DNA from 4 places in the Pseudomonas sp. S2_A02 genome. Region 3 is predicted to be linked to each of the others. Evidence: predicted binding sites of a transcription regulator. Region 3 holds the regulator's gene; each other region holds the start of a gene.

What was found. Region 3 encodes sigma-54, which starts transcription at its own class of promoters, with help from an activator protein. Its sites were predicted from a motif close to ANTGGCATNNANNTTGCTNT; they were not measured.
Region 1: a site for sigma-54 is predicted at 2,642-2,661, ahead of glnA (glutamate--ammonia ligase). Genes of this name have one in related genera too.
Region 2: a site for sigma-54 is predicted at 4,403-4,422, ahead of glnK (P-II family nitrogen regulator). Genes of this name have one in related genera too.
Region 4: a site for sigma-54 is predicted at 4,539-4,558, ahead of flhA (flagellar biosynthesis protein FlhA). Genes of this name have one in related genera too.

The regions. Positions count from the first base shown of each region.
Region 1 covers NZ_CP162776.1:3,292,564-3,299,907, forward strand. The annotation lists gene typA (translational GTPase TypA) at 1-834, opposite strand, end outside; gene thiI (tRNA uracil 4-sulfurtransferase ThiI) at 974-2,428, opposite strand; gene glnA (glutamate--ammonia ligase) at 2,758-4,164, shown strand; gene AB4O41_RS15025 (chorismate mutase) at 4,299-4,847, shown strand; gene AB4O41_RS15030 (DUF4124 domain-containing protein) at 4,949-5,464, shown strand; gene AB4O41_RS15035 (DUF4124 domain-containing protein) at 5,461-6,072, shown strand; gene glnL (nitrogen regulation protein NR(II)) at 6,453-7,344, shown strand, end outside.
Region 2 covers NZ_CP162776.1:3,931,978-3,939,321, reverse strand. The annotation lists gene xerC (tyrosine recombinase XerC) at 1-532, shown strand, start outside; gene AB4O41_RS17915 (HAD family hydrolase) at 529-1,233, shown strand; gene sutA (transcriptional regulator SutA) at 1,419-1,742, opposite strand; gene AB4O41_RS17905 (secondary thiamine-phosphate synthase enzyme YjbQ) at 1,847-2,272, opposite strand; gene AB4O41_RS17900 (ammonium transporter) at 2,487-3,824, opposite strand; gene glnK (P-II family nitrogen regulator) at 3,860-4,198, opposite strand; gene AB4O41_RS17890 (accessory factor UbiK family protein) at 4,615-4,881, shown strand; gene AB4O41_RS17885 (HigA family addiction module antitoxin) at 4,994-5,242, opposite strand; gene AB4O41_RS17880 (YifB family Mg chelatase-like AAA ATPase) at 5,582-7,075, shown strand; gene glyA (serine hydroxymethyltransferase) at 7,156-7,344, opposite strand, start outside.
Region 3 covers NZ_CP162776.1:2,695,614-2,702,957, forward strand. The annotation lists gene AB4O41_RS12470 (KpsF/GutQ family sugar-phosphate isomerase) at 1-439, shown strand, start outside; gene AB4O41_RS12475 (KdsC family phosphatase) at 439-963, shown strand; gene lptC (LPS export ABC transporter periplasmic protein LptC) at 971-1,543, shown strand; gene lptA (lipopolysaccharide transport periplasmic protein LptA) at 1,530-2,078, shown strand; gene lptB (LPS export ABC transporter ATP-binding protein) at 2,078-2,803, shown strand; gene AB4O41_RS12495 (RNA polymerase factor sigma-54) at 2,988-4,481, shown strand; gene hpf (ribosome hibernation-promoting factor, HPF/YfiA family) at 4,561-4,869, shown strand; gene ptsN (PTS IIA-like nitrogen regulatory protein PtsN) at 4,882-5,346, shown strand; gene rapZ (RNase adapter RapZ) at 5,349-6,206, shown strand; gene AB4O41_RS12515 (HPr family phosphocarrier protein) at 6,222-6,494, shown strand; gene AB4O41_RS12520 (ZIP family metal transporter) at 6,598-7,344, opposite strand, start outside.
Region 4 covers NZ_CP162776.1:1,915,548-1,922,891, forward strand. The annotation lists gene fliA (RNA polymerase sigma factor FliA) at 1-68, opposite strand, end outside; gene fleN (flagellar synthesis regulator FleN) at 65-895, opposite strand; gene flhF (flagellar biosynthesis protein FlhF) at 1,013-2,338, opposite strand; gene flhA (flagellar biosynthesis protein FlhA) at 2,350-4,479, opposite strand; gene AB4O41_RS08760 (DUF6124 family protein) at 4,747-5,106, shown strand; gene AB4O41_RS08765 (Ig-like domain-containing protein) at 5,261-7,344, opposite strand, start outside.

The sequences.
Region 1 (7,344 bases), 600 kb from region 3:
GCCGCTGATGCAGACGATGTCGCCGGCAGCTGCTTCTTCAACGTCGATACGGTGCAGACCGTGGTGACCCATCAGCTTCAGGATACGACCGTTACGCTTCTTGCCGTCGGCGTCGATAGCGACAACCGGAGTGTTCGGCTTGATGCGACCACGAGCGATACGGCCAACGCCGATAACACCCAGGAAGCTGTTGTAGTCCAGAGCGGAGATTTGCATCTGGAACGGACCGTCACGGTCGACTTTCGGCGCAGGTACATTGTCGACGATCGACTGGTACAGCGGGGTCATGTCTTCAGCCATGTCGGTGTGTTCCAGACCGGCAATGCCGTTCAGGGCCGAGGCGTAGACGACTTTGAAGTCCAGCTGTTCTTCGGTAGCACCGAGGTTGTCGAACAGGTCGAAGATCTGGTCCAGAACCCAGTCCGGACGCGCGCCTGGACGGTCAACCTTGTTGATGACCACGATTGGACGCAGGCCGGCTTCGAAAGCCTTCTTGGTCACGAAACGGGTTTGCGGCATAGGGCCGTCTTGAGCGTCAACCAGCAGCAGAACGGAGTCAACCATCGACATTACGCGTTCAACTTCGCCGCCGAAGTCGGCGTGGCCCGGGGTGTCCACGATGTTGATGTGGTAGCCGTTCCAGTTGATGGCGGTGTTTTTCGCCAGAATGGTAATACCGCGCTCTTTCTCCTGGTCGTTGGAGTCCATCACGCGCTCGTCGTTGAGCTCGTTGCGCTCCAGGGTGCCGGATTGACGCAAGAGTTTGTCTACCAGGGTGGTTTTACCATGGTCAACGTGAGCAATGATGGCGATGTTGCGTAGATTTTCGATCACTTGTGTATCTCGATCAGAGGATTCGGTGTGCTGACAAGTCTTGGCAGCGATTTACAGTAGAGTCCGGCAAAGCCGTTACAGCTTGACGGCGGCGTCGGGGGGCCGGTGACGCAGGCCACAGGCAAACAGCCCCGGGCACTTAGCTCGGTCGATAAACGCGCACATTGGCATGCCCCTCACTGAGCAAATGGTGGGCATGCAGGCGACTCATCACGCCTTTGTCGCAATACAACAGGTACTGGCGAGTAGGGTCCAGTTCCTTGAAACGAGCGTTCAATGCATAAAACGGCATCGTCTGCACCTCAATGCCAGCGAGTTCCAGCGGCTCGTCTTCAGCGGCATCCGGGTGACGGATGTCGATGATGATCTGGCCCGCCAGTGCTTCGCTGACTTCTTCGATCTGCAAATCCTGGCCCAATTCGTCGATTACGCGATCGATCGGCACCAGTTTGGCGTTCTCGAGCGCACGCTCAAGCACCGCCATGTCGAATTCTTTCTCTTCATGCTCCACGCGCGGACGCTTGGCGTGGGTCTTTGGGTTCACCGAGATGACCCCGCAGTATTCCGGCATGTGCTTGGCGAAATCGGCAGTACCGATTTCGTTGGCCAGGTCGATGATGTCCTGCTTGTGACTGGCGATCAGCGGGCGCAAGACCAGCTTGTCGGTCACGCAGTCGATCACGGACAGGTTCGGCAACGTCTGGCTCGATACCTGGGAAATCGCTTCGCCGGTGACCAGCGCTTCGATCTCCAGCCGATCGGCAATACGGGAAGCAGCGCGCAACATCATACGCTTCAAAACTACGCCCATATGACTGTTATCGACTTTCCCGAGAATTTCTCCCAGTACTTCCTCGAACGGCACACTGACAAATAACACGCGCTGGGAGCTGCCGTACTTCTTCCAGATGAAGTGCGCGACTTCCATGACGCCCAGTTCGTGGGCACGTCCGCCCAGATTGAAGAAGCAGAAATGGCTCATCAGCCCGCGGCGCATGATCTGGTAGGCGGCGACGGTGGAATCGAAGCCACCGGACATCAGTACAAGCGTCTGTTCCAGGGCACCCAGCGGATAACCGCCGATGCTGTTGTGCTGGTTGTGGATCACGAACAACCGTTTGTCGCGAATTTCGATGCGAACTTCAATTTCCGGCTCTTTCAGCGAGATTCCGGCGGCGCCGCACTGACGACGCAGTTGGCTGCCGACGTATTTCTCGACGTCCATGGAGCTGAATTCGTGCTTGCCGGCACGCTTGCAGCGCACCGAAAAAATCTTCCCGGCCAGGGCATCACCGAAATGCTGCTTGCACTTGGCGACGATGTCGTCGAAGTCACCCAACGGGTACTCATCGACCTGCAGGAAATGCGCGATGCCCGGCATGCAGCTCAGGCGCTCAGTCATTTCCTTCAGGGCTTTCGGCTCGCTGACGCGGGTTTCCAGCTCGAGATTGTCCCACACACCGTTCACCACCACAGCCGGGTCCAGATCGCGGAGCACGGTACGGATGTTTTTGGCCAACTGGCGGATGAAACGCATCCGTACCGGGCGGCTCTTGATGGTGATCTCGGGGAAGACTTTTACGATTAGTTTCATGAAAACAGCGCGCGCTGGGCCAGCCGAAAAAGGGGGCGCGGATTATAGCGGAAATTGCTCAAGGTTTAACCAGTTAATGTGCAGAAGGTTTTGCGCGCACCAAAACGGGTCATTTATGGATTTCGACGCTACATTACAGGGCGAGGTTTTGCGCTTTTCGAGGCATTGCACCTTTATAAGCGTGATATTGGGGCAAAAAACCCATGGTGGGGCACTGGCATGCAATTTGCTCCCTTGTGAGGCAGGTTGCCATGGCAGAGTATTCGCGCCGGCATCACCCACATTCTAAGGGCATCCACTACTAAGCCCGAAGCCACCCGGAGGACACTATGTCGAAGTCGGTTCAACTCATCAAAGATCATGACGTCAAGTGGATTGATCTGCGCTTCACGGACACCAAAGGCACTCAGCACCACGTGACCATGCCGGCTCGCGATGGGCTGGATGAAGCTTTCTTCGAAGAAGGCAAAATGTTCGACGGTTCCTCCATCGCTGGCTGGAAAGGCATCGAAGCTTCCGACATGATCCTGATGCCGGACGACAGCACTGCCGTTCTCGACCCGTTCACCGAAGAGCCGACCCTGATCCTGGTTTGCGACGTGATCGAGCCTTCGACCATGCAAGGCTACGACCGTGACCCACGTGCGATCGCCAAGCGTGCCGAGGAATACCTGAAGTCGACCGGTATCGGCGACACCGTATTCGTGGGTCCAGAGCCTGAATTCTTCATCTTCGACGAAGTGAAGTTCAAGTCCGACATCTCAGGTTCGATGTTCAAAATCTTCTCCGAACAAGGTTCGTGGATGTCCGACCAGGACGTGGAAGGCGGCAACAAAGGCCACCGTCCAGGCGTCAAAGGCGGCTACTTCCCTGTTCCGCCGTTCGACCACGACCACGAAATCCGTACCTCCATGTGCAACGCCATGGAAGAAATGGGCCTGGTCATCGAAGTTCACCACCACGAAGTGGCGACTGCCGGCCAGAACGAAATCGGCGTGAAGTTCAACACCCTGGTTGCCAAGGCTGACGAAGTTCAAACCCTGAAGTACTGCGTACACAACGTTGCTGACGCATACGGCCGCACCGCGACCTTCATGCCTAAGCCTCTGTACGGCGACAACGGTTCGGGTATGCACGTTCACCTGTCCATCGCCAAAGATGGCAAGAACACCTTCGCTGGCGAAGGCTATGCCGGCCTGTCCGACACTGCTCTGTACTTCATCGGCGGCATCATCAAGCACGGTAAGGCCCTGAACGGCTTCACCAACCCGTCGACCAACTCCTACAAGCGTCTGGTCCCAGGTTTCGAAGCGCCAGTGATGCTGGCCTACTCGGCTCGCAACCGTTCGGCTTCGATCCGTATTCCTTACGTGTCCAGCCCTCGCGCTCGCCGTATCGAAGCTCGCTTCCCGGATCCAGCAGCCAACCCGTACCTGGGCTTCGCTGCACTGTTGATGGCTGGCCTGGACGGCATCCAGAACAAGATCCACCCAGGCGACGCAGCTGACAAAAACCTGTACGACCTGCCGCCTGAAGAGGCGAAAGAGATCCCACAAGTTTGCGGCAGCCTGAAAGAAGCCCTGGAAGAGCTGGACAAAGGTCGTGCGTTCCTGACCAAAGGCGGCGTTTTCAGCGACGATTTCATCGACGCTTACATCGCTCTGAAAAGCGAAGAAGAAATCAAGGTTCGTACCTTCGTACACCCACTGGAATATGAGCTGTACTACAGCTGCTGATCCGGTAGCGCCGCGCTACGCGGCGTGACAAAAGAGAGGCCTCCTTCGGGAGGCCTTTTTTATGGGCGACCGTCTGTCATCGGATGCCCGGTTGCGTGCATCATGGCCTTCATCCGATAAAACCGAGATGCCCCATGCGCCTACGCCCATGCCTTGCCCTGCTCACCGCCCTGCTAGCCAACAGCGCTTTTGCCAGCCCGGCACCCGCCGCCCTCGCCCCGCTGCTTGGCTCCATCGAAGAACGCCTGGCGATTGCCGATCAGGTCGCGCTGAGCAAATGGGACAGCGGTAAACCGGTCGAGGACCGTCAGCGCGAGCGCGAAGTCATTGCCGGTGCCGTCGCCCTGGCACCTGCCTATAAATTGAGCAACGAAGCCGTCGAACAGTTCTTTTCGGCGCAGATCGAGGCCAACAAACTGGTGCAATACGCGCACCTGTCTGACTGGCATGCGCAAGGCAAGGCGCCCAACGATTCTCGCCCCGATCTCGTCGGGCAGATCCGCCCACAACTTGATCAGTTACAAAAACGCTTGCTGCAACAACTGGCCGATTTCAGCCCTTATCGCAACGACCCGCAGTGCCCGTCGTGGCTGGCCAAGGCCAATAAAACCGGCGACCACGCGCCATTGCGCGAGCTTGCCCAGGTACGCGCCACCGCCGAGCTGTGCAGCGCCAGCCGCTGAGTTGGTCTGCCGGCGTGCGCTGAAGTGCTCTATGCTCAGCGCTTAGTCGCCATGAACGGAACAGGGCCGGACACTTGCCCAACGGCCAATGGAAGCCCGCAATGCGCTCATTGTTGTTATGCCTGCTTGTGCTGATCGCCCTGCCCGCCGCCGCGCAGATCTACAAGTACACCGACGCCAGCGGCAACACCGCCTACAGCAATCAACCGCCCTATGGCGTTAAAGCTCAGCCCGTGGAGTTGCCACCGCTCAACAGCGTCGAGACTCAACCGCCGAGCGAGCCTGTTGCGCCTGCGCAATCCAGCAGTAGTGAACAGCCCAACAGCGCCTATCAGGTGCTGGAGCTGACCGGTCTGCCCACCGAAGAAGCCCTGCGCGCCAACAACGGCACGTTCACCGTCAGCGTATTGATCCAGCCACGCCTGCAAGACCCTCATCGATTGAGGCTGTTACTGGACGATCAACCCTACGGCCAACCGAGCAACGTCCCGATTCTGCAACTGGTGAACATCGATCGAGGCGAACACCGCCTCGCGGTTCAGGTGATCGATGGGCAAAACGTCGTGCAACAGAGCCCCACCGTGACTTTCACCGTCCAACGGGTGCATAAGCCTTGAGGTTCTGGCTGTTGGTCGCCTGCCTGATCAGCCTGCCGGCAATGGCCGAGGTTTTCACCTACCTCGATGCCCAGGGCAATCGGGTTTTCACCGATCAGCCGGGCACCCGTAACGCCAAACGTGTGCCACTGGCGACCAGCAATCGAATGTCGGCCAACCCGAGCGGTGCCGCACCCATGACGGCCGCGAAAAACCAGGCCAAGCCACTGCTTCATTACGACATGCTTCGTGTGTTGGTGCCGGAGCCGGATGCCACAATCCGTAGCACTGCCGGTGAATTGATCGTCAGCGTTACCAGCGAACCCGGCCTGCAACAGGGTCATCGCTATCGTTTACTGCTGGATGGCCAACCCACCGCCGAGCCAGGCCCGAGCCCGGTGTTCGCCCTGAGCAACATCGACCGTGGCAGCCATCACCTGTCGGTGGAAATTCTCGACGAACAGGGCCGTACCGTCGAACGCACGGCCAATCAACCGTTCCATATGCTGCGTATTTCCCTCGCACAGAAACGCCAGGCCAAACCCTGCGTCCTTACAGACTACGGCCAACGGCCGGAATGCCCTCTCAAAAACAAACCCGAAGAAGAAAAAAGCTTCTTCTGGCGCTGATGCCCGTCAGTTAAGCGCAACCCCATGTGGGAGCGGGCTTGCTCGCGAAGACGGCGGCACAGTCAGCATTGATGTCGCCTGACATACCACTTTCGCGAGCAAGCCCGCTCCCACAGGTTTTCGCATCTTTGCTGACTGACGCTTCTTTTACTTCGTTCAGCTTTGCGCACTATATTGGTGCAACAGACTGCACCGTACTCACATCTCAACCCATTTTGGTTCGAAAGTACCCGCGAAAGCTGGCAGAACGCCACGAAAATGAGCGTCAAACGCCTGTTTCAGGCTCTAAACGCTTCTTTTCGGAGCCTTGGTTTGGTTTTTGCATTTTCCTTGCATCGGCGCGTTATCCACGCGCATGCCCTGCTCCAAAAGAGGTCCTGATGACCATTAGCGACGCACTACACCGCTTGCTACTCGACAACCTGACCACCGCCACCATTCTGCTCGACGCCGAACTGCGCCTTGAGTACATGAACCCGGCGGCGGAGATGCTGCTGGCCATCAGCGGCCAGCGTAGCCATGGGCAATTCATCAGCGAATTGTTCACCGAATCCACCGAGGCGCTGAATTCCCTGCGCCAGGCGGTCGAGCAGGCGCATCCGTTCACCAAGCGCGAAGCCATGCTCACCGCCCTCACCGGCCAAACCCTGACCGTCGACTACGCCGTGACGCCCATCCTGAGCAATGGCGCTACGCTGCTGTTGCTGGAGGTTCACCCGCGTGATCGCTTGTTGCGGATCACCAAGGAAGAGGCGCAGCTGTCGAAGCAGGAGACCAGCAAGATGCTGGTACGCGGCCTCGCCCACGAAATCAAAAACCCTCTCGGCGGGATTCGCGGCGCAGCTCAGTTGCTCGCCCGTGAATTGCCGGAAGAAAGCCTGCGCGATTACACCAACGTCATCATTGAAGAAGCCGATCGCCTGCGCAATCTGGTGGATCGCATGCTCGGTTCCAACAAGTTGCCGTCGCTAGCCATGTGCAATGTCCATGAAGTGCTGGAGCGCGTGGGTCAGTTGGTGGAGGCCGAAAGTCAAGGCTGCATCACTTTGGTGCGCGATTACGACCCAAGCATTCCGGATGTGTTGATTGATCGCGAGCAGATGATTCAGGCCGTCCTGAACATCGTGCGCAACGCAATGCAGGCCATCAGCAGCCAGAACGAACTGCGCCTTGGCCGCATCAGCTTGCGCACCCGTGCCATGCGCCAGTTCACCATCGGCCACGTGCGCCATCGCCTGGTGACCAAGATCGAAATCATCGACAACGGTCCGG
Region 2 (7,344 bases), 1.2 Mb from region 3:
AGTGGAGGATGATTTTCTGGCGCGTCGGGATCAGGCGATTCTGGAACTGTTCTATTCCTCAGGCCTGCGCCTCTCCGAACTGACCGGGCTCAACCTTGATCAGCTGGACCTGGCTGACGGCATGGTCCAGGTGCTCGGCAAGGGCAGCAAGACCCGGCTGTTGCCAGTGGGCAAAAAGGCTCGCGAAGCGCTGGAGTTGTGGCTGCCACTGCGAGCCATGACCAACCCGGCGGACGACGCGGTGTTTGTCAGCCAGCAAGGCCGGCGCCTCGGCCCTCGGGCGATTCAGGTGCGGGTCAAGGCCGCCGGCGAGCGCGAACTGGGACAGAACCTGCATCCGCACATGTTGCGACACTCCTTCGCCAGCCATTTGCTGGAGTCCTCTCAGGACTTGCGGGCGGTGCAGGAACTGCTCGGCCACTCGGACATCAAGACCACCCAGATCTATACCCACCTGGACTTCCAGCACCTGGCGACGGTCTACGACAGCGCCCATCCACGGGCCAAACGCATTAAAGGCGATGATTCATGACCCTCCAATTGATCACCTTCGACCTCGACGACACCCTGTGGGACACCGCCCCGGTGATCGCCAGCGCCGAAGTCGTATTGCGTGAATGGCTGACCGAGCATGCACCGAACCTGGGCGCGGTGCCGGTAGAACATCTGTGGTCGATTCGCGAGCGGGTGCTGAGCAACGAACCGAACCTCAAACACCGCATCAGCGCCCTGCGTCGGCGGGTGCTGTTCCATGCACTTGAAGAATCCGGTTATGGACATAGTGAAGCATCCGACCTGGCCGATCAGGGTTTCGAAGTGTTTCTGCATGCGCGGCATCAGTTGGAGATCTTCCCGGAGGTGCAACCGACCCTGGAAATTCTGGCCAATCACTATGCGCTTGGCGTGGTGACCAACGGCAATGCCGATGTGCGGCGATTGGGGCTGGCGGATTACTTCAAGTTTGCGTTGTGCGCCGAAGACATCGGCATCGCCAAGCCGGATGCACGACTGTTTCATGAAGCGCTGCAGCGGGGCGGCGCGACCGCCGAAACAGCGGTGCATATCGGCGACCATCCCGGCGACGATATTGCCGGCGCCCAGCAGGCGGGGTTACGGGCAATCTGGTTTAACCCGGCGGGCAAGGTGTGGGAAGCCGAGAAGGCGCCGGATGCCGAGATTCGTAGCCTGACCGAATTGCCGGGGTTGTTGGCGCGGTGGAATTCGGTTTTGTAACGGCTTTGAGATCGCCTTCGCGGGCAAGCCTCGCTCCTACAGGATTTGCGTCGTGCGCGATATTTGCGAACGACACAAACCTGTAGGAGCGAGGCTTGCCCGCGAAGCTCTTCGGCCCATTTATCCTTCCCCATGAAAAAGCCCGCAGCGACGGCGGGCTTTTTCAGCAAGCAAGAAGCAGGCGTTTAGATAGGCCGGCTGCCGTACTTGTTATCCGGCTTCTTGGGAGGATCGGCGACCACATTGGCCTCCACTTCCTGCACCTTGCCGCCGCGCGCAAGAAACTCTTCCATGGCCTTGGCCAGGGCGTCGCGTTCCTTGTTCTTGGCTTCGACGCTCGGCAGCTCATCGACCGATACCGCAGCCTTGGCCTTGCCTTTGGCGGTCGGAACGGGCGTATCACCGCCGTCATCTTCAGCAACGTCTTCTGCCGCTGCTTCAAGGCCTTCTTCGGTTTCGTCTTCGTCGCCTACTTCGAGGTCGTCGTTTTCCAGATCATCGTCGCTCATGTTCTACCTCATGACTTGCGAAAAGCAGATTAGTTATAGCCCAGCTTTGCCGTCTGTCGACGGCTGCCGGAAAAAAATCAACCACCGCTGGCAACCAGCGGTTTTCATGCCCCTTCACCGTGCACGGTGGCGAGGACTTTACGGGCACCGCCATGATCACGGTGCTCGCCCAGATAAACACCTTGCCAGGTCCCTAACGCCAGTCGGCCTGCCGAGATCGGCAAACTGAGCTGACAGCCAAGTACGCTGGCCTTGAAGTGCGCCGGGAGGTCGTCCAGGCCTTCGTCGTTATGCTCATAACCGTCTGTTCCTTGTGGGATCAGACGATTGAAAAATCGTTCGAAGTCGCGACGTACCGCCGGATCGGCGTTCTCGTTGATGGTCAACGACGCCGAGGTATGTTGTAGCCACAAATGCAACAGACCGACCCGACACGCCTTGAGTTCAGGCAAGCCTGCGAGTAATTCATCCGTTACCAGATGAAAGCCCCGGGGCCGTGCCCGCAGGGTAATCAGAGTCTGTTGCCACATACAGTTCTCCGCACGTTCGGGGCGCATTCTAGCGCGCTCTGTGAAAAAACAAAGGCCCTAATATTCCTTCAATCGTGTAAGCCATTGGCCGCAGAAAAACGCCCGTCGCAAACGCGACTGAACGTGTCAGAAAAAACCTTTCAGCCCTTCCTCCACTGACAAATCCCAGACAAAAAAATGCCCGGCAAGCCGGGCAAAATTTTCATGCGCGTGCTTACAAGTTGTAGCCGCGTTCGTTGTGGAGCGCCAGATCGATGCCGACCGCCTCTTCTTCATCAGTGACACGCAGACCCATGACGGCGTCCAGGACCTTGAGGATGATGAACGTGACGATCGCGGTGTAGATCACCGTGAAGCCCACGCCTTTGCACTGAATCCAGACTTGAGCAGCGATGTCGGTAACAGTGCCGAAACCGCCCAGCGATGGTGCCGCGAACACACCGGTCAGGATTGCGCCGAGGATACCGCCGATACCATGCACGCCGAAGGCATCCAGGGAATCGTCATAACCGAGTTTGCGTTTCAGGGTGGTGGCGCAGAAGAAGCACACTACGCCCGCCGCCAGACCGATCACCAGAGCGCCCATCGGGCCCACGGTGCCTGCCGCTGGAGTGATTGCAACCAGACCGGCCACCACACCCGAAGCGATACCCAGTGCGCTTGGTTTGCCGTGGGTGATCCACTCGGCAAACATCCAGCCCAGCGCCGCAGCAGCGGTGGCGATCTGGGTGACCAGCATCGCCATGCCGGCAGTGCCATTGGCGGCGGCAGCGGAACCGGCGTTGAAGCCGAACCAGCCGAACCACAACATCGCGGCGCCCATCAGGGTATAGCCAAGGTTGTGCGGAGCCATCGGGGTAGTCGGGAAGCCTTTGCGCTTGCCCAGTACCAGGCAGCAAATCAGACCGGCCACACCGGCGTTGATGTGCACGACAGTGCCGCCCGCGAAGTCGAGCACGCCCCAGTCCCACAACAGGCCGCCATTACCGGACCAGACCATGTGCGCAATCGGTGCGTAAACCAGAGTGAACCAGATCCCCATGAAGACCAGCATGGCGGAGAACTTCATCCGCTCGGCGAAGGCACCGACGATCAGCGCGGGGGTAATGATGGCGAAAGTCATCTGGAAGGTGACGAACACCGCCTCAGGAAACAGCGCCGCAGGCCCGGTCAGACTCGCAGGCGTGATGCCGGCGAGGAAGGCCTTGTTCAGACTCCCGAAGAACGAGTTGAAATTGATGACACCCTGTTCCATGCCGGTGGTGTCGAACGCAACGCTGTAGCCATAAATGACCCACAGAATGCTGATCAGACCGGTAATGGCGAAGCACTGCATCATCACGGAAAGAATGTTTTTCGAACGAACCATGCCGCCGTAGAACAGCGCGAGGCCGGGAATGGTCATGAACAGCACAAGGGCTGTCGAGGTCATCATCCAGGCGGTATCGCCGGAATTGAGGACTGGGGCCGCCACTTCGTCTGCCGCCATGGCCAGGCCGGGCATTACGAGGGACAACAGGGCTCCGAGCCCTGCGAATTTACGCAGAGTCATATTGTTTTCTCCTGGGGCGTTGGGTTTGTGGCGGCTTAGATTGCGTCGGTATCGGTTTCGCCGGTACGGATGCGAATCGCCTGTTCCAGATTGACCACGAAGATCTTGCCGTCACCGATCTTGCCGGTGTTGGCGGCCTTGGTTATCGCCTCGATAACCCGGTCCAGATCCTTGTCGTCAATGGCGACATCGATCTTCACCTTTGGCAGGAAATCGACCACGTACTCCGCGCCGCGATACAGCTCGGTGTGACCCTTCTGCCGACCGAAGCCTTTGACCTCAGTAACGGTAATGCCCTGCACGCCGATCTCGGACAGCGACTCGCGTACGTCGTCCAGTTTGAACGGCTTGATGATGGCAGTGACTAGCTTCATGAAAACTCTCTCCCGAATTGGTGGACTTGCCCCAGGAAAACAAACCCGACTCAAGTCTAAGCGCAGTGCCTGGCTTTGTAACGCATCGTCGGCCTTACCTGCCCGTCCGACGCCAGCGAACCACTCCGCACGAAACTTCCCCCGTTCCGCTTGGCGCACTGCATTCGTCACAGCGACTGCATCAGTGCATGGGTCACCAGCGACTAAGCAGAAAGCTTGCCATCTATCCAAAACCCATTGATTTCAATACCTTGGCCGCTGCCGAAGAACCTTTCGATCGATTGACACAACCCTTACGCACAACAACAGTGCGCGACTGCCCACTCGACTGCGCGAAAAGCGTGCATCGCAGCTGCCGAGAATGACTATAGACACTGCGTGATACACTGCCCGCCATTGTTGACAGGACATTTCCCATGCTCGCGCCCAAAGACTTCCTCGACGCCCTGAGCGGCACCGCCTCCCGCCTCTTCAGCGGCGACACCCCACTGCCAAAAAGCGAAATCGAAAGCCAGTTCAAGGCTCTGTTGCAGAGCGGCTTCAGCAAGCTGGACCTGGTGAGCCGGGAAGAGTTTGATAGCCAGATGGTTGTGCTGGCACGGACCCGGGCACGGTTGGAGAGCCTTGAGGCGAAAGTGGCTGAGCTGGAAGCGAAGCTGAATCCACCAGCTGACGCCGAGTAACCTGAGCATTCCCACGCTCTGCGCGGGAATGCCGCCAGGAACGCTCCGCGTTCCGCTCCAGATGTGACGCAGAGGGTCACGGGATGGATTCCCACGCAAAGCGTGGGAACGATCATTCAATGTGTTGATCGTAGGTCGATTGCAGGTTTAGCCAGAACTCAGGCGTGGTTTTCAGGTAGCGCGAGAGCTTCTTTGCGAGCTCAGGACTGATACCACTCTCCTGCATCACAAGGGCTTTCACGTCACCCGCGCCTTCATTCAACAAGCTAGCCAAACCAGCCGCCGTGATGCCCAGCGGCTCAAGAAACTCCTTTTCCAGGATTTCACCTGGATGAATCGGCCGCATTCCAGAATTGCTCATTTCTCCTCCTGAGGGATCGATTAGCTGTGATCATAAGCAGCCACCTCGATCCGACAAGTGCGTCGTCGAGTTTTCACCGAATTCCTTCATTTATCCAAGACCGGTCCTACAAAAAACTAGCTGCCGCGACTGATTACGCCTAAATATCAGCCGTAGCAGTTCCGAAGGCAGGCTCCGCTGGATCCTACGGATTGCATTACGGCTTAACTGACTGGAATCAGCTCGCCCCAGCAACATCCTGCGAAAGTTTGGTTACTCCGCCGCCACACAAAATCATCGGTCCACGACTACCCTTCAAAAACCGCAGGAAGCGGTCCCCGTATAGCTCAAGGAACGACCATGTCCCTCTCCATCGTCCATAGCCGCGCTCAGGTCGGCGTGGAAGCGCCCGCCGTTACCGTAGAAGTGCATTTGGCCAATGGCTTGCCGTCGCTGACCATGGTCGGTTTGCCTGAAGCCGCCGTGAAGGAAAGCAAGGATCGAGTGCGTAGCGCGATCATCAATTCAGGTCTGCAATTTCCGGCGCGGCGTATCACCTTGAATCTCGCCCCGGCCGATTTACCGAAGGACGGCGGACGGTTCGATCTGGCGATTGCCCTGGGGATTCTGTCGGCCAGTGTGCAAGTGCCAACATTGACGCTGGATGATGTGGAGTGTCTTGGGGAGTTGGCACTGTCGGGCGCGGTGCGGGCGGTTCGGGGTGTGTTGCCCGCTGCGCTGGCAGCACGCAAGGCCGGGCGTACGCTGGTGGTGCCGCGAGCGAATGCCGAGGAGGCCTGCCTGGCTTCAGGGCTGAAAGTGATTGCAGTGGATCATTTGCTGGAAGCCGTCGCGCATTTCAACGGCCACACGCCCATTGCCCCCTACGCTTCCAATGGTTTGCTGTACGCCAGCAAACCCTACCCCGACTTGAATGAAGTGCAAGGTCAGCTTGCAGCCAAACGCGCATTGCTGATCGCTGCCGCGGGAGGTCATAACCTGCTGTTTAGTGGTCCACCCGGCACGGGAAAAACGTTGTTGGCGAGTCGTCTGCCGGGGCTGTTACCACCATTGTCCGAGAGCGAAGCATTGGAAGTCGCGGCGATTCAATCCGTCGCCAGTTGTGTGCCACTGAGCCATTGGCCGCAGCGCCCCTTCCGACAGCCACACCATTCCGCTTCAGGCCCCGCACTGGTGGGCGGCGGCTCGAAACCGCAACCCGGCGAAATCACCCTCGCCCACCATGGCGTGCTGTTCCTCGATGAACTCCCGGAATTTGATCGCAAGGTGCTGGAGGTATTGAGAGAGCCACTGGAATCCGGCCACATCGTGATTTCCCGCGCCAAGGACCGCGTACGCTTCCCGGCGCGCTTTCAGCTAGTCGCCGCGATGAATCCCTGCCCCTGTGGATATCTTGGTGAGCCGAGCGGTCGTTGCTCCTGTACGCCGGACATGGTTCAGCGCTATCGCAACAAACTGTCGGGGCCGCTGCTGGACCGCATCGATCTGCATCTAACCGTAGCCCGGGAAAGCACGGCGCTGAACCCGATCAAAACCGGTGACGACACGGCCAGCGCTTCTGCCCTGGTCGCCCAGGCCCGGGAGCGCCAGCAACGGCGTCAGGGCTGCGCCAACGCCTTTCTCGACCTGTCAGGGCTGCGCCAGCATTGCGCGTTATCCAAAGCCGATGAAGGCTGGCTGGAAAGCGCCTGCGAGCGACTAACCCTTTCGCTTCGTGCCGCTCACCGCCTACTGAAAGTCGCCCGTACCCTGGCGGATCTGGAACAAGTAGACGCTATCGGTCGCTGCCACGTAGCCGAAGCACTGCAATATCGGCCATCAGCACCCAGCTAGAGACTCGACAGGTTGGCACCGGGCGTCTGGTTTTTCGCCCAATGATGACATCAGCCGGGTAATAGCCCGGAGCAAAAGGGTTAACGATAGACAGGATGACGGCGGCAGAGCTCCACCACCTGCTCACGCACGTGATGCCCCACCTTCTCGCTGTTGCCGTTTTCCAGGGCGTCCAGTACGTCGCACAACCAGCCCGCCAATTGTTCACATTCGATCACGCCGAAACCACGGGTGGTGATGGCCGGGGTACCGATGCGCAGCCCGGAGGT
Region 3 (7,344 bases):
TACCGCTGAAGACTTCGCCTTTTCCCATCCCGGCGGTGCGCTGGGCCGCCGCCTGCTGCTGAAAGTGGAAAACGTCATGCACGCCGGGCAAGAGCTGCCGCAGGTTCAGCGCGGTACCCTGCTCAAGGACGCGCTGATGGAAATGACCCGCAAGGGCCTGGGCATGACCGTGATACTGGAAGCGGACGGTAAACTTGCCGGGATCTTCACCGACGGCGACCTGCGCCGCACTCTGGACCGCACCATTGATATCCACAGCACGACCATTGATGAAGTGATGACCGCCCACGGCAAGACCGCTCGTGCCGAGATGCTCGCCGCCGAGGCGCTGAAAATCATGGAAGACCACAAGATCAACGCGCTGGTAGTGGTCGACAGCGAAGACCGTCCGGTCGGCGCCTTGAACATGCACGATTTGCTGCGTGCGGGAGTAATGTAATGAGCACGGACCTGCTGCAACGCGGCAAACAGATCAAACTGGCGGTGTTCGACGTTGATGGCGTGCTGACCGACGGGCGCCTGTACTTCCTCGAGGACGGTAGCGAATTCAAGACGTTCAACACCCTCGACGGCCAGGGCATCAAGATGCTGATGGCCGCCGGCGTGCAGACCGCTATCATCAGCGGCCGCAAGACCCCGGTGGTTGAACGGCGCGCGAAGAACCTCGGTATTCCACACCTTTATCAGGGGCGCGAAGACAAACTGGTGGTGCTCGACGAACTTCTTGCCCAGCTCAATCTGAGCTATGAACAAGTGGCCTACCTTGGCGACGACCTGCCGGACCTGCCAGTGATTCGCCGCGTAGGCCTGGGCATGGCGGTGGCCAGCGCTGCCAGTTTCGTGCGCGAACATGCCCACGGCATCACCCAGGCTCGCGGTGGCGAGGGTGCTGCTCGCGAATTCTGTGAATTGATCCTGCGCGCCCAGGGCCGCCTCGATGCGGCCAACGCCGCGTACCTGTGAGCCCATCATGCTGAGCAAAAAAATTCGCAACATCCTGGTGTTCGGTTGCATCGCAGCGATTTTTGCGGCGGTCGGCTACTGGAACATCAGCCCGGAACGCTTCCTCGACAAGCCGGTGGCGAAGATCGATGAAAGCGCGATCGACTATTACGCCGTCAACGCCCACAGCGTGCAGTACCTGCCCGACGGAAAACTGCAATACGAGATGACGTCGGACAAGGTCGAACACCTGAAAGCGACAGAAGTGACATTGCTGACCAATCCTGACCTGAACATGTTCCGCGGCACCGAGTTCCCGTGGCATGTCCAGAGCGAGAAGGGTGAAGTCAATCCGGACGGCACTCAGGTCGAGCTGATTGATTCGGTACGTATCACCCGTTTCGACGAAAAAAACCGCAAAACCCTGATTACCACCACCCGTATGACAGTGTTCCCGCAGCAGCAATATGCGCAGACCGATCAACCCGTTAGAATCGACGGCGCTGGCGGTGTATCGACAGGCAACGGAATGAAAGCGTACTTGAAAGAAAGCAGGATACACCTGCTATCGAACGTAAGAGGACAGTATGAGGCTCGTTAAAACTCTCCCTATTTTGCTCAGTCTGGGCGCAGCACTGGGAAGCGTGAGCGCCTGGGCTCTGCCGAACGATCAAGAGCAGCCTATCCGCATTCAGGCCGACGATGCCCAACTGGACGACAAGAATGGCGTTGCCACCTATAAAGGCGATGTGATCATCACTCAGGGCTCGATGATCGTTAAGGGCAACACCGTAACCATCACTCGCACCCCGACCGGCGACATCGACGTGGTGACTTCGGTGGGCAACCTCGCCTATTTCGAACAACTGCAAACGGCGGGCGATACCAAGCCGGTTCAGGGCTACGGCGTAACTATCCAGTATCACGCCTCGCAAAACCGCGTCGTGCTGATCGATCGCGCCAAAGTCATCGACAAGGACAACAACGTCACCCAAGGCGAGAAAATCGTCTACGACACGGTCAAAAAGCTTGCGAGCGCCGGTCGCGCCACGGGTAACAAGGTCACTGAGGCACGTCCTCGCATTGACATGGTGATCCAGCCGAAGAAGAAAACCGACGAGCAAAAGGCCCAGTAATGGCAACTCTGAAAGCTCAGCATCTGGCCAAGAGCTACAAGAGCCGTCAGGTCGTGCGCGACGTCAGCCTGTCCATCGACAGCGGTCAGATCGTCGGCCTGCTTGGTCCTAACGGTGCCGGCAAAACCACTTGTTTCTACATGATTGTCGGCTTGGTGCAAGCCGATCAGGGCCGCGTCCTGATCGATGACCTGGACGTCAGCCACCAGCCAATGCACGGTCGTGCGAAGGCGGGCATCGGCTATCTTCCGCAAGAAGCATCGATCTTCCGCAAACTATCGGTGGCCGACAACATCATGGCCATCCTCGAGACCCGCAAGGAACTCGACAAGGCCGGTCGTCGCCAGGAGCTGGAAAGCCTGCTGCAGGAATTTCACATCCACCACATCCGCGACAACCTCGGCATGAGCCTGTCCGGTGGTGAACGCCGCCGCGTGGAAATCGCCCGGGCACTGGCCACCAATCCGAAATTCATCCTCCTCGACGAACCTTTCGCCGGCGTGGACCCGATTTCGGTGGGCGACATCAAGCAGATCATCCATCACCTCAAAGCCAAAGGCATTGGCGTACTGATTACGGACCACAACGTCCGCGAAACCCTGGATATCTGCGAAACCGCCTACATCGTCAACGACGGCCAACTGATCGCTGAAGGTGACTCCGCCACCATCCTGGCCAATGAATTGGTCAAGGAAGTGTATCTGGGCCATGAGTTCCGCCTGTAAGCACTGAGGTGCCCCGGTCGCCGAGAGAGCGCTCGCTTCAATAAAAAATCAATAACTTTTTATTGTTACAGCGCTCTAGGCAAACACTTCAGTTTCGGGCATATAATTTGCTTATGTTTGGCGCTTCGGCGCTCTGTAGTGGATGGCGCATGTGCGCCGGCGAATAAGGTGTTAAGCCCCTGCCATGAAACCATCGCTAGTCTTGAGAATGGGCCAGCAGCTGACGATGACACCGCAGCTGCAACAGGCCATCCGCCTGCTCCAATTGTCGACCCTGGACCTGCAACAGGAAATCCAGGAGGCCCTGGAGTCCAATCCAATGCTCGAACGCCAGGAAGAAGGCGACGACTTCGACAACGCCGACCCCTTGGCCGATAGCACCGAACAGAAACCCAACGCCGATATTCAGGAACCCTCCTACCAGGAAACCGCCCCAACGGTGGATAACCTTGAGGAAGGCGACTGGAACGAGCGCATCCCCAACGAATTGCCCGTCGACACGGTCTGGGAAGACGTCTACCAGACCAGCGCCAGCAGCCTGCCGAGCAACGATGACGACGAGTGGGATTTCACCACCCGCACATCGGTTGGTGAAAGCCTGCAAAGCCATTTGCTCTGGCAACTGAACCTGGCACCGATGTCCGACACCGATCGCCTGATCGCCGTGACCCTGATCGACTGCATCAACAATCAGGGGTACCTGGACGAAACCCTCGAGGAAATCCTCGAAGCCTTCGACCCGGAACTGGACATCGAACTGGACGAAATCGAAGCCGTCCTGCACCGCATCCAGCAATTCGAACCCGCTGGCATTGGCGCTCGCAACCTCGGTGAATGCCTGCTGCTGCAACTGCGTCAGCTGCCCGCCAAGACCCCTTGGCTGACCGAGGCCAAGCGTCTGGTCACCGATTACATCGACCTGCTCGGCAGCCGCGACTACAGCCAGCTGATGCGCCGCATGAAGCTCAAGGAAGATGAACTGCGTCAGGTCATCGAACTGGTCCAGAGCCTCAACCCGCGCCCGGGCTCACAGATCGAATCCACCGAAGCCGAATACGTCGTTCCCGACGTGATCGTGCGCAAGGACAACGAGCGCTGGCTGGTGGAGCTGAATCAGGAATCGGTGCCACGCCTGCGGGTCAACGCCCAATACGCCGGTTTCGTGCGTCGCGCCGATACCAGCGCTGATAACACCTTCATGCGTAATCAGTTACAGGAAGCTCGCTGGTTCATCAAGAGCCTGCAAAGCCGCAATGAAACCCTGATGAAAGTCGCCACCCAGATCGTCGAGCATCAACGCGGCTTTCTTGAATACGGTGACGAAGCCATGAAGCCGTTGGTGCTGCACGACATCGCCGAAGCGGTAGGCATGCACGAATCAACGATTTCACGGGTGACCACGCAAAAATTCATGCATACCCCACGGGGCATCTATGAACTGAAATACTTTTTTTCCAGCCACGTCAGTACCTCCGAGGGCGGTGAATGCTCGTCCACGGCGATCCGCGCGATCATCAAAAAACTGGTTGCCGCGGAAAATCAGAAAAAGCCGTTGAGTGACAGCAAGATCGCTGGTTTACTGGAGGCACAAGGCATTCAGGTAGCCCGTCGCACCGTCGCCAAGTACCGCGAATCCCTGGGGATCGCGCCTTCCAGCGAACGGAAGCGGTTGATGTAACCGCCGGGCTCGCCACAGCGTTCCAGTGGCAGGCATTTCTGCCTGCCGCTTTATGCACTGGCAACGAAGGAGAAGCTGTATGCAAGTCAACATCAGTGGACACCAACTGGAAGTGACCGAACCCCTGCGCACCTACATCGGCGAAAAACTCGACCGATTAGAGAGGCATTTCGACAAGATCACCAATGTGCAAGTCACGATGAACGTCGAAAAACTGCTGCAGAAGATCGAAGCCACGCTGCATATTCCCGGCGGAGAAGTGGTCGCCAATGCCGAGCATACGGACATGTATGCCGCCATCGACCTGCTGACCGACAAGCTGGATCGCCAACTTAAAAAGCATAAGGAAAAGACCCAGAGCCTCCTCCAGGGCGCGACCGGTCGTTAACACTCCCAATCCATGATCCGACTAGAAACCATCCTGACCCCCGGCCGTTCCCAAGTGAACGCGCCGGGTGGCAGTAAAAAGAAAGCCCTCGAGCAAATTGCCAACCTTATCCACCGCGAAGTACCGGATCTGGAAATGCAGGACGTCTTCGAGGCCCTGATTGCCCGTGAGAAGCTCGGTTCTACCGGTTTCGGCAACGGCATCGCCATTCCCCACTGCCGGCTTAAAGGCTGCACCTCGCCAATCAGTGCGCTGTTGCACCTGGAAGCCCCTATCGATTTCGACGCCATTGACGGCGCCCCGGTTGACCTTCTGTTTGTGCTGCTGGTCCCGGAAGCCGCCACCGATGCACACCTGGAACTGCTGCGCCAGATCGCCAGCATGCTGGATCGCAAGGAAGTGCGTGAAAAACTGCGCAGCGCCCCGAGCAACGAAGCCTTGTTTCAGGTTGTCCTGGACGAGCAGAACGGTCACTAATCATGCGCCTGATCATCGTCAGTGGCCGCTCCGGCTCAGGTAAAAGTACCGCCCTCGATGTGCTCGAGGACAACGGCTACTACTGCATCGACAACCTGCCTGCCGGCCTGCTGCCGGAACTGGCCGAACGCGCGCTGATTCACACCGAACTGGCACAACCATTGGTGGCCGTGTCCATCGATGCGCGCAATTTGCCAAGTCACCTGACACGGTTTCCCGAACTTCTGGAAGAAGTCCGCAGCCGGCATATCCAGTGCGATGTGCTGTACCTGGACGCCGACGAAGAGACCTTGCTCAAACGATTTTCCGAAACTCGCCGTCGCCACCCGCTGAGCAGCGCCAATCGCTCATTGGCGGAGGCGATACAGGACGAAACCAATCTGCTGGGGCCTATTGCCGATCTGGCCGACCTCAAGGTCAATACCACCAATCTGAACCTGTACCAGCTACGCGATACCATCAAGCTGCGCCTGCTGAATCAGCCAGAACCGGGCACTGCGTTCCTGGTGGAGTCTTTCGGCTTCAAGCGAGGCATGCCGGTGGACGCCGACCTGGTGTTCGACGTGCGTTGCCTGCCCAACCCTTACTGGAAGCCGGAGCTACGGGCACAGTCCGGGCTCGATCAACCGGTGGCTGAGTACCTGGCGGCACAACCGGACGTCGAAGAGATGTTCCAGGACATTTCCTCATACTTGCTCAAGTGGCTGCCCCGCTTTGCCGCCAGCAACCGCGCCTATGTCACCATTGCCATTGGCTGCACCGGCGGGCATCACCGCTCTGTCTACCTGACCGAACGTCTGGGTCAGGTCCTGCAAAAAACCCTGAAGAACGTCCAGGTCCGCCACCGCGACCTCAGCTAAAGGATTCACATCGCGATGCCTGCTCTGGAAATCGAAATCATCAACAAGCTGGGCCTGCATGCCCGCGCGTCTGCAAAATTCGTTGGGGTGGCGGGTCAGTATCCCTGCCAGATCAGGGCCGGTCGCACTCCGGAATCGATGGTCGACGGCAAAAGCATCATGGCCATGATGATGCTGGCCGCTGGCAAGGGCACCACAATCCACTTGAGCACTGAAGGCGAGCAGGAACAGGAAGCGCTGGATGCACTGGTGGCGTTGATCAACAACTTCTTCGACGAAGGCGAATAAAAGTCAAAAGATCGCAGCCTCGTTTCACTCGACAGCTCCTACAAGGATCGGCATACAGTAGGAGCTGTCGAGTGAAACGAGGCTGCGATCTTTTGATCTTTTTTCAGGCCAACGCGGTATCCATCACCATCATCAAACAAAATCCAATCAGCAGCCCAAGGCTGGCCAGTTTATCGTGACCATGGCGGCGCGATTCGGGGATGACTTCGTGAGTCACCACCAGCAACATCGCACCGGCCGCCAGTGCCAGACCCAAAGGCAACAGCAGTTCGGCCAGGCTCACCAACCAAGCGCACAACAATGCGAAGACCGGCTCGACCAAACCTGACGCAGCGCCGATCAGGAACGCCTTGACCCGCGACATCCCTGCTCCGGCCAACACCAACGCAATCACCAGCCCTTCCGGCACATCCTGCAAGGCGATGCCCATGGCCAGGCTGTCGGCGTCAGGCATGCCACCGCCGGCCGAGACGCCGACCGCCATGCCTTCGGGGATGTTGTGGGCGATGATGGCAAACACAAACAACCAGATCCGCGGTGGAATCACCGATCGCTCCAGTGTCCCCACGAGCATTTCAGGCGTAGCGCCGGACACCTTGCGATCCACCAGAAACAACCCGAATGCACCCAGCATGATGCCGAAGCTGATCAAGCCGCTGGCCGTCCAAGGCGTCAGCCCGAGATTTTCGGCCGCGGCGATGCCCGGCACGATCAGCGAAAACGCCGTCGCCGCGAGCATCACCCCGGCTCCGAAACCGAGCAATATGTCGCTGACTACCTGAGGCATCTGCCGAATCACCAGCACCGGCACCGCGCCCAAAGCCGTGCCCAAGGCACAAATCGCCCCGCC
Region 4 (7,344 bases), 780 kb from region 3:
CGCTCGATTAGTTCGTACTGCGCGTCACGTGCCGACTTCTTGTAGAGGTTGTAACCACTGGCTGTCATAGGACGGGTCCTGCCGTTTGTTGCACGAGGCGCTCGACGAAAAATTCCAGATGCCCACGCGGGTTGGCCGGCAGCGGCCAGGTATCGACCTTCTGCGCAATGGCCTTGAATGCCAGAGCGCACTTGGAACGGGGAAAGGCTTCGTAGACGGCACGCTGCTTCTGCACGGCCTTGCGCACGCTTTCGTCGTAAGGCACCGCGCCAACGTATTGCAAGGCGACGTCAAGAAAACGATCGGTGACCTTGGTCAACTTGGCGAACAGGTTGCGGCCCTCCTGCGGGCTCTGCGCCATGTTGGCCAGGACGCGGAAACGATTCATGCCGTAGTCGCGGTTCAGCAGTTTGATCAGCGCGTAGGCGTCGGTAATGGAGGTTGGTTCGTCGCACACCACCAGCAAGACTTCCTGGGCTGCGCGCACGAAACTGACTACCGAGTCACCAATGCCCGCAGCGGTGTCGATCACCAATACGTCGAGGTTGTCGCCGATGTCGCTGAAGGCCTGGATCAGGCCGGCATGCTGGGCCGGGCTCAGATGAACCATGCTCTGGGTGCCGGACGCGGCCGGGACGATGCGGATACCGCCGGGCCCTTGCAGCAGCACGTCGCGCAGCTCACACCGGCCTTCGATCACATCGGCCAAAGTACGTTTGGGTGTCAGCCCCAGCAGGACGTCGACATTCGCCAGCCCCAGATCGGCGTCCAGCAGCATGACGCGCCGGCCGAGCTCAGCTAGAGCCAGGGACAAGTTCACTGACACGTTAGTCTTCCCGACGCCACCTTTGCCGCCGGTCACCGCGATCACCTGTACGGGATGCATGCTGCCCATGTTATTTCTTTACCTTGTCTTACTTAGACGGAGGCCACATTACTGGCTGCGCGTTCACTAACTGAACAATGCATTGGCAGACCATCGATGTAGGTACAAAAACTGTTCATTAATACCTCAGCCAACCCGCTTGGTCGGACTGTGGTAGAGGTCAGCGAACATATCAGCCATGGCTTCTTCGCTGGGTTCTTCCTGCATTTGCACGCTAACGGCGCGGCTGACCAACTGATGACGACGCGGCAGATGCAAATCATCCGGGATCCGCGGGCCATCGGTCAGGTAAGCCACCGGCAATTCATGACTGATGGCCAGGCTCAACACCTCACCCAGGCTTGCCGTTTCATCCAGTTTAGTCAGGATGCAGCCAGCTAGCCCGCAACGCTTGTAACTATGATAAGCGGCGGTTAGAACCTGTTTTTGGCTAGTGGTTGCCAAGACCAGATAGTTTTTTGATTTGATCCCTCGTCCGGCCAGGCTTTCAAGCTGCATGCGCAGTGCCGGATCGCTGGCCTGCAGGCCGGCGGTATCGATCAGCACCACGCGTTTGCGCAGCAAGGGTTCCAGCGCCTGCACCAGCGATTGGCCCGGATCGACGTGGGTGACCGACACGTTGAGGATGCGGCCCAGGGTCTTGAGCTGTTCCTGAGCACCGATGCGATAGCTGTCCATGCTCACCAGCGCGATGTTCTGCGCGCCGTACTTGAGCACATAACGGGCCGCGAGCTTGGCCAGCGTGGTGGTCTTGCCCATGCCAGCCGGGCCGACCATCGCAATTACACCGCCCTCTTCCAAGGGCTCGACTTCCGGGGTGGCAATCATCCGCGCCAGGTGCGCGAGCAACATGCGCCAAGCCTGACGTGGTTCTTCAATGTCGGTAATCAGTGCCAGCAGATCGCGCGACAACGGGCCGGACAGGCCGATGCGTTGCAGGCGTCGCCAGAGGTTGGCCTGGGCCGGACGGCTGCCTTGTAGCTGATTCCAGGCCAGCGAGCCGAGTTGCACTTCCATCAGTTCACGCAGGCTGTTGAGCTCGAAACGCATCGAGTCGAACGCACGCGGGTCGACACCGGTCGCTGCGGCAGGCGCGGGTGCCGGACGCCGAGGCTCGGCCAGCGTTGGCTCGATCAGTGGCTCGGCGGCGGTCAACGGCAGGCCGGCGAACAACTGGCGATTGGTGGCTTTGTCGCTCTCGCCATCGCCACGCAGGCTCAGTTCGGCCTGGGCGGTGACGATCCGCGACTGGGTCTTGCGCAGCTCGTCCTCGAGTTCCATGTTTGGAACACGCGGGGCCAGCGCCGACAGTTTGTAATCCAGGGCAGCCGTCAGCTCGACACCGCCAGCGATCCGGCGATTGCCAATGATGGCGGCGTCGGCGCCCAGCTCATCACGAACCAGTTTCATGGCCTGACGCATATCGGCGGCGAAAAAACGCTTAACTTGCATAAACCACTACCTCAGCCGTTGGGCCCTACTGTCGCAACGATGGTCACTTGCTTGTTGTCAGGGATTTCCTGGTAAGCCAACACATGCAAACCCGGGACTGCCAGTCGGCCGAATCGCGAGAGCATCGCGCGAACCGGACCGGCCACCAGCAGAATCACCGGTTGACCTTGCATTTCCTGACGCTGCGCCGCTTCGATCAACGAGCGCTGCAGTTTCTCTGCCATGCTTGGCTCCAGCAGAACACCCTCTTCCGAGCCTTGTCCTGCCTTCTGAAGACTATTGAGCAATATTTGTTCCAACCTTGGTTCCAAGGTGATCACAGGCAGCTCCGACTCAGTGCCTACAATGCTTTGCACGATTGCACGAGATACGCCGACGCGCACCGCGGCCACCAAAGCGGCAGTATCTTGACTCTTGGCGGCGTTGTTCGCGATGGCTTCGGCGATGCTGCGAATGTCCCGTACCGGCACTTGTTCGGCGAGCAATGCCTGCAAGACCTTGAGCAGTTGCGACAGCGAAACCACCCCCGGCACCAGCTCTTCAGCCAGTTTCGGTGAGCTTTTGGCCAGCAATTGCATGAGTTGCTGGACTTCTTCGTGTCCGATCAGCTCGCTGGAGTGCTTGTACAGAATCTGGTTCAAGTGGGTCGCCACTACCGTACTGGCATCGACCACGGTGTAGCCGAGGGATTGTGCTTGGGCACGCTGGCTGATTTCGATCCAGACCGCCTCCAGACCAAAAGCCGGATCTTTGGCGGTGATGCCGTTGAGCGTGCCGTAGACCTGCCCCGGGTTGATCGCCAGCTCGCGGTCCGGGTAAATCTCGGCCTCGGCCAGGATCACTCCCATCAGGGTCAGGCGATAGGCGCTGGGCGCCAGGTCGAGGTTGTCACGGATATGCACGGTCGGCATCAGGAAGCCCAGGTCCTGGGAGAGCTTTTTACGCACACCCTTGATCCGTGCCAGCAACTGACCCCCCTGGTTGCGATCCACCAGCGGGATCAGGCGGTAGCCGACTTCCAGGCCGATCATGTCGATCGGGGTCACGTCATCCCAGCCAAGCTCTTTGGTTTCCTGAGCACGGGCCGGCGATGGCAGCAGTTCCTGCTGACGCTTGACCTCTTGCAGCGCCTGAACCTTGACCGCGTTCTGCTTCTTCCAAAACAGGTAAGCGCCGCCGGCCGCCAGGGCTGCCATGCTCAGAAAGGAGAAGTGCGGCATGCCCGGCACCAGACCCATCACCGCCATCAAGCCAGCGGCCACTGCAAGGGCTTTCGGCGAGGCGAACATCTGACGATTGATCTGCTTGCCCATGTCTTCCGAGCCGGAAGCACGGGTCACCATGATCGCAGCGGCAGTCGACAACAGCAGTGATGGCAATTGCGCCACCAAACCGTCACCGATGGTCAACAGCGCATAAACCTTGCCGGCATCACCAAAGCTCATGCCGTGCTGGAAGATACCGACCGCCATGCCGCCGATCAGGTTGATGAACAGAATCAGCAGGCCGGCGATGGCGTCACCGCGCACGAACTTGCTGGCACCGTCCATCGAACCGTAGAACTCAGCTTCCTGAGCCACTTCCATCCGGCGCAGTTTCGCCTGGTTCTGATCGATCAGGCCGGCGTTCAAGTCGGCGTCGATCGCCATCTGTTTGCCGGGCATCGCGTCGAGGGTGAAGCGCGCGCTCACCTCGGAAATCCGCCCGGCACCCTTGGTCACCACGACGAAGTTGATGATCATCAAAATCGCAAAGACCACGATACCGACCACGTAGTTACCGCCGATCACCACTTCACCGAAGGCCTGGATCACCTTACCGGCGGCGGCATGGCCATCCTGACCGTGAAGCATCACCACCCGCGTCGAGGCCACGTTCAGCGCCAGTCGCAGCAACGTCGCCACCAGCAGAATGGTCGGGAACACCGCAAAATCCAGCGGTCGCAGGGCGTACACGCAAACCAGCAACACGACGATGGACAAGGCAATGTTGAACGTGAAAAACACGTCCAGCAGGAACGGCGGCACCGGCAACATCATCATGGCAAGCATGACCAGCAGCAACAGCGGCACACCCAGATTGCCCCGACTGAGGTCGGCAACGTTTGTGCGTGCAGTGTTGATTAACTGAGAGCGATCCACCGGTTTTCCCCGTTTCTTTAAAGCAAACTTTTGACGCCCCGATCGGGCGCAGGGCGGCTATTGCAAGAAGCTTTCCAACTTTGGCCCGGGAGATGAAACAGGCAGGGATAAACACGCCCCCCTGTAGGAGTGAGCCTGCTCGCGATGAGCATTTTCCAGTCAACGCATTCAAACCAGACAGACCGCTATCGCGAGCAGGCTCACTCCTACATTTGATTTGCATTCCATTCCCATATTTGGAATGCGTTCCCTTGTGGGAGCTTCACCATGATCAAACCAACGCCCAACCCGCCCGAAACCGACCCCACCTCGCCCTACGAATCCCTCGACTCAAAAAAACTCCACGAAGCCGCCGACCGCGCCCTCGACCATTACCTCTGCCCGCCCGGCTCCACCCCGCCACCGCGTAAAACCCGCGCAATGTACGCCGTCACCGCCGACACCAAAAACGAAGACCTGCTGGCCAACGCCTGCGAAACACTCGCCAGCGCCAAAACCATCGCCCAGGAATTCGCCGGGCTGGTCAAGCCATCGCAGCGCCGAGCGCTGATGGGCATTGCACAATTGATCATGCTCGGGGAATTGGCGGTGAATCGGGTGCTGGATAATCTGCAATTGCCGCAGTAGCGGGCCCTCCTGCTCACTGAGCGTTCCCACGCTCCAGCGTGGGAATGCGTCAAAGGACGCTCCGCGTTTGGCTTTGCGGCAACCAGGAAAAGAACACGCACGAAGGGTCACCTCCATGCGCCGGGTAATAACCGTAGGTTCTACTGCGCCTTGCTCAAGTCGGAAAAAATCCCATGATTCTTTTACGGTCTTTGGTCACGGTCAGATAGTAGTTGCCAGTCGCCAGAGTCCCATCAGCCAGGAGTTCGTGATACACGACATAGAGTCCGGGATAGGACAGGTTCAGCGCAAAGAACCGGCCGTAATATGGGCCTCTCGCTCCGAAAATGGGAGTCAGATCAACGAAGTTATTGGACAGGATGCCCCATCCGAGTGTCTGACCATCGTTGTAAAAGCTGGCGGCGCCGAATTGTCGAAGCCAATTGCCTGCCTCAGCCGCGGTGAAGAACGCGTCATTCAGTATCAGCCGGTAAACATTCATCACCCGCACGGGGTAGGAAACCTTTCGCTGATCAGCGTCTGTCACGGTGACGGTGGTCAACTGATTACTCAGGCCTCTAACCTTGCCGTTGGCATCAACTGTCGCTACGGCCGGGTTGGCTGACCGATAGGTGTACGGTGGTCGCCCTCCCGTAGGCACGCGCACTTGCACATTGTTGACGACCTCCCGCTCGCGTAATCCGTATGCCGTGCCGCCCACCAGCTTCACACCGTTGAGGAGCATCTGAACGGTGTTGATTGCCAGCACCTCCGTGACCTTGACCGTATACCGCGCCACCGGAAGCACCAGCGCCGAGGCTTGGGTGTCCGCGCTGCCCAGTGCTATTTTGCACGTCAGCTCACAGGTCGATAGATCCTTAAGCGCATAGAACCAGCTGCGTATGGCCTTGACGCTGAGGCCGTGGGTGATTTCTTCAGCGGTCAACGCGGTGCCGGCGCGCAACGTTAATGGCGCAACCCCCTCGCTGGTGACAGTGAGCCAGACCCGCTGCCCGACCACGGCAATCGGCAGCAGCGGCTTGACCACGCACGTGAGGTCAGTCTTGATGATTCGCAGATCGATCAACGGCACCGCCCCCGCTTCTGCAATCTGCGGGCGGGTCAGCCCGGGATCCATGTCGCTGATTGTTTTCACCGTCAGCATCAAAGGTCTGGACAGAATCGCTTTGCCGTTCCTGATCAGTTCATAGAGGATCTCGACCTGCTGCCCACGATTTTCCGCAATGAATGAAGGCAGCAGCAAGAAAACGGCAACGTTGTCTGCATTCAACGGTTGCGGCGTAAACGTCGGCGAACCTTCTCCAGGCGTGCCTCTCACCAGCAGGCGCACCTGATCACCCGCACGCGGGCTCGCCACATGTACACGGGCTCTGGCCGCTTCGTTATTTTCCAATGGGTCTAGAACACCATCAGGAGCGCGGCGAACAGTGGGCGGCTGCAATGACTGCGCCGGGTCTCCAATATACAACTCCAGCAGCGCGGACGATTGCGGCAGCTCTTCTGGTCGCTCGATCCACCAAAGCAAACTGAAGAACTGTTCCCGATAGAACTCGATAGCCTCGCCGTCCAGCCAGAACGCCAGATCCTTGCCGACACGTGTATGCTCGATTGGCAATCTGTCCCGAAAGACCACCCCGCCAGCATCCCCCCGGCCCTCCACATGCACCACATCTCCCAACAGGGTATAGGCGGCCGCCGCAATCTGGATATCCGTACCATACGGCACATGCGCCGGATTGAGCACGTCGTCAATAACGCCAACGATTTCTGGTGCAGGCAGGGCAGGATCAAGCTCCCCTATGCGCGCATTCATCGCGTCAGAAGCCAGCGCAGGATTCAACGTGGCATGACTGACTTCATACGAAACACGGACCGACCCTCGGATCAACGGGGCGATGTCTTTGGCGGTGACGGTGAAGGCAATGGCCTGACCCACGAGCCGATCACTGACGTCGCGGTAAGTCTGATACAGGTGTGGACGCCCCGAGGTGCTGGTCCCCATCCATGTCAATGTGACCCTGAAGCCCTTTTTGATCCGGTCATCAGGACCGCACAACACCACCGTCCGGCTTAGCGCAGGATCCAGGGTGCCTCCTGTCAGATCGGTAATCTGCGGCGCCGGCAGTCGCAAGGTCTTTCCCTGCAACGTGAAGATGTAAATCTCTGAACGATCCTGTTGGCCATCGGCTTTCGTGCGCAGATAGTCCACTTGTATCTGTCCGGGAGCGCTGGCAAGCA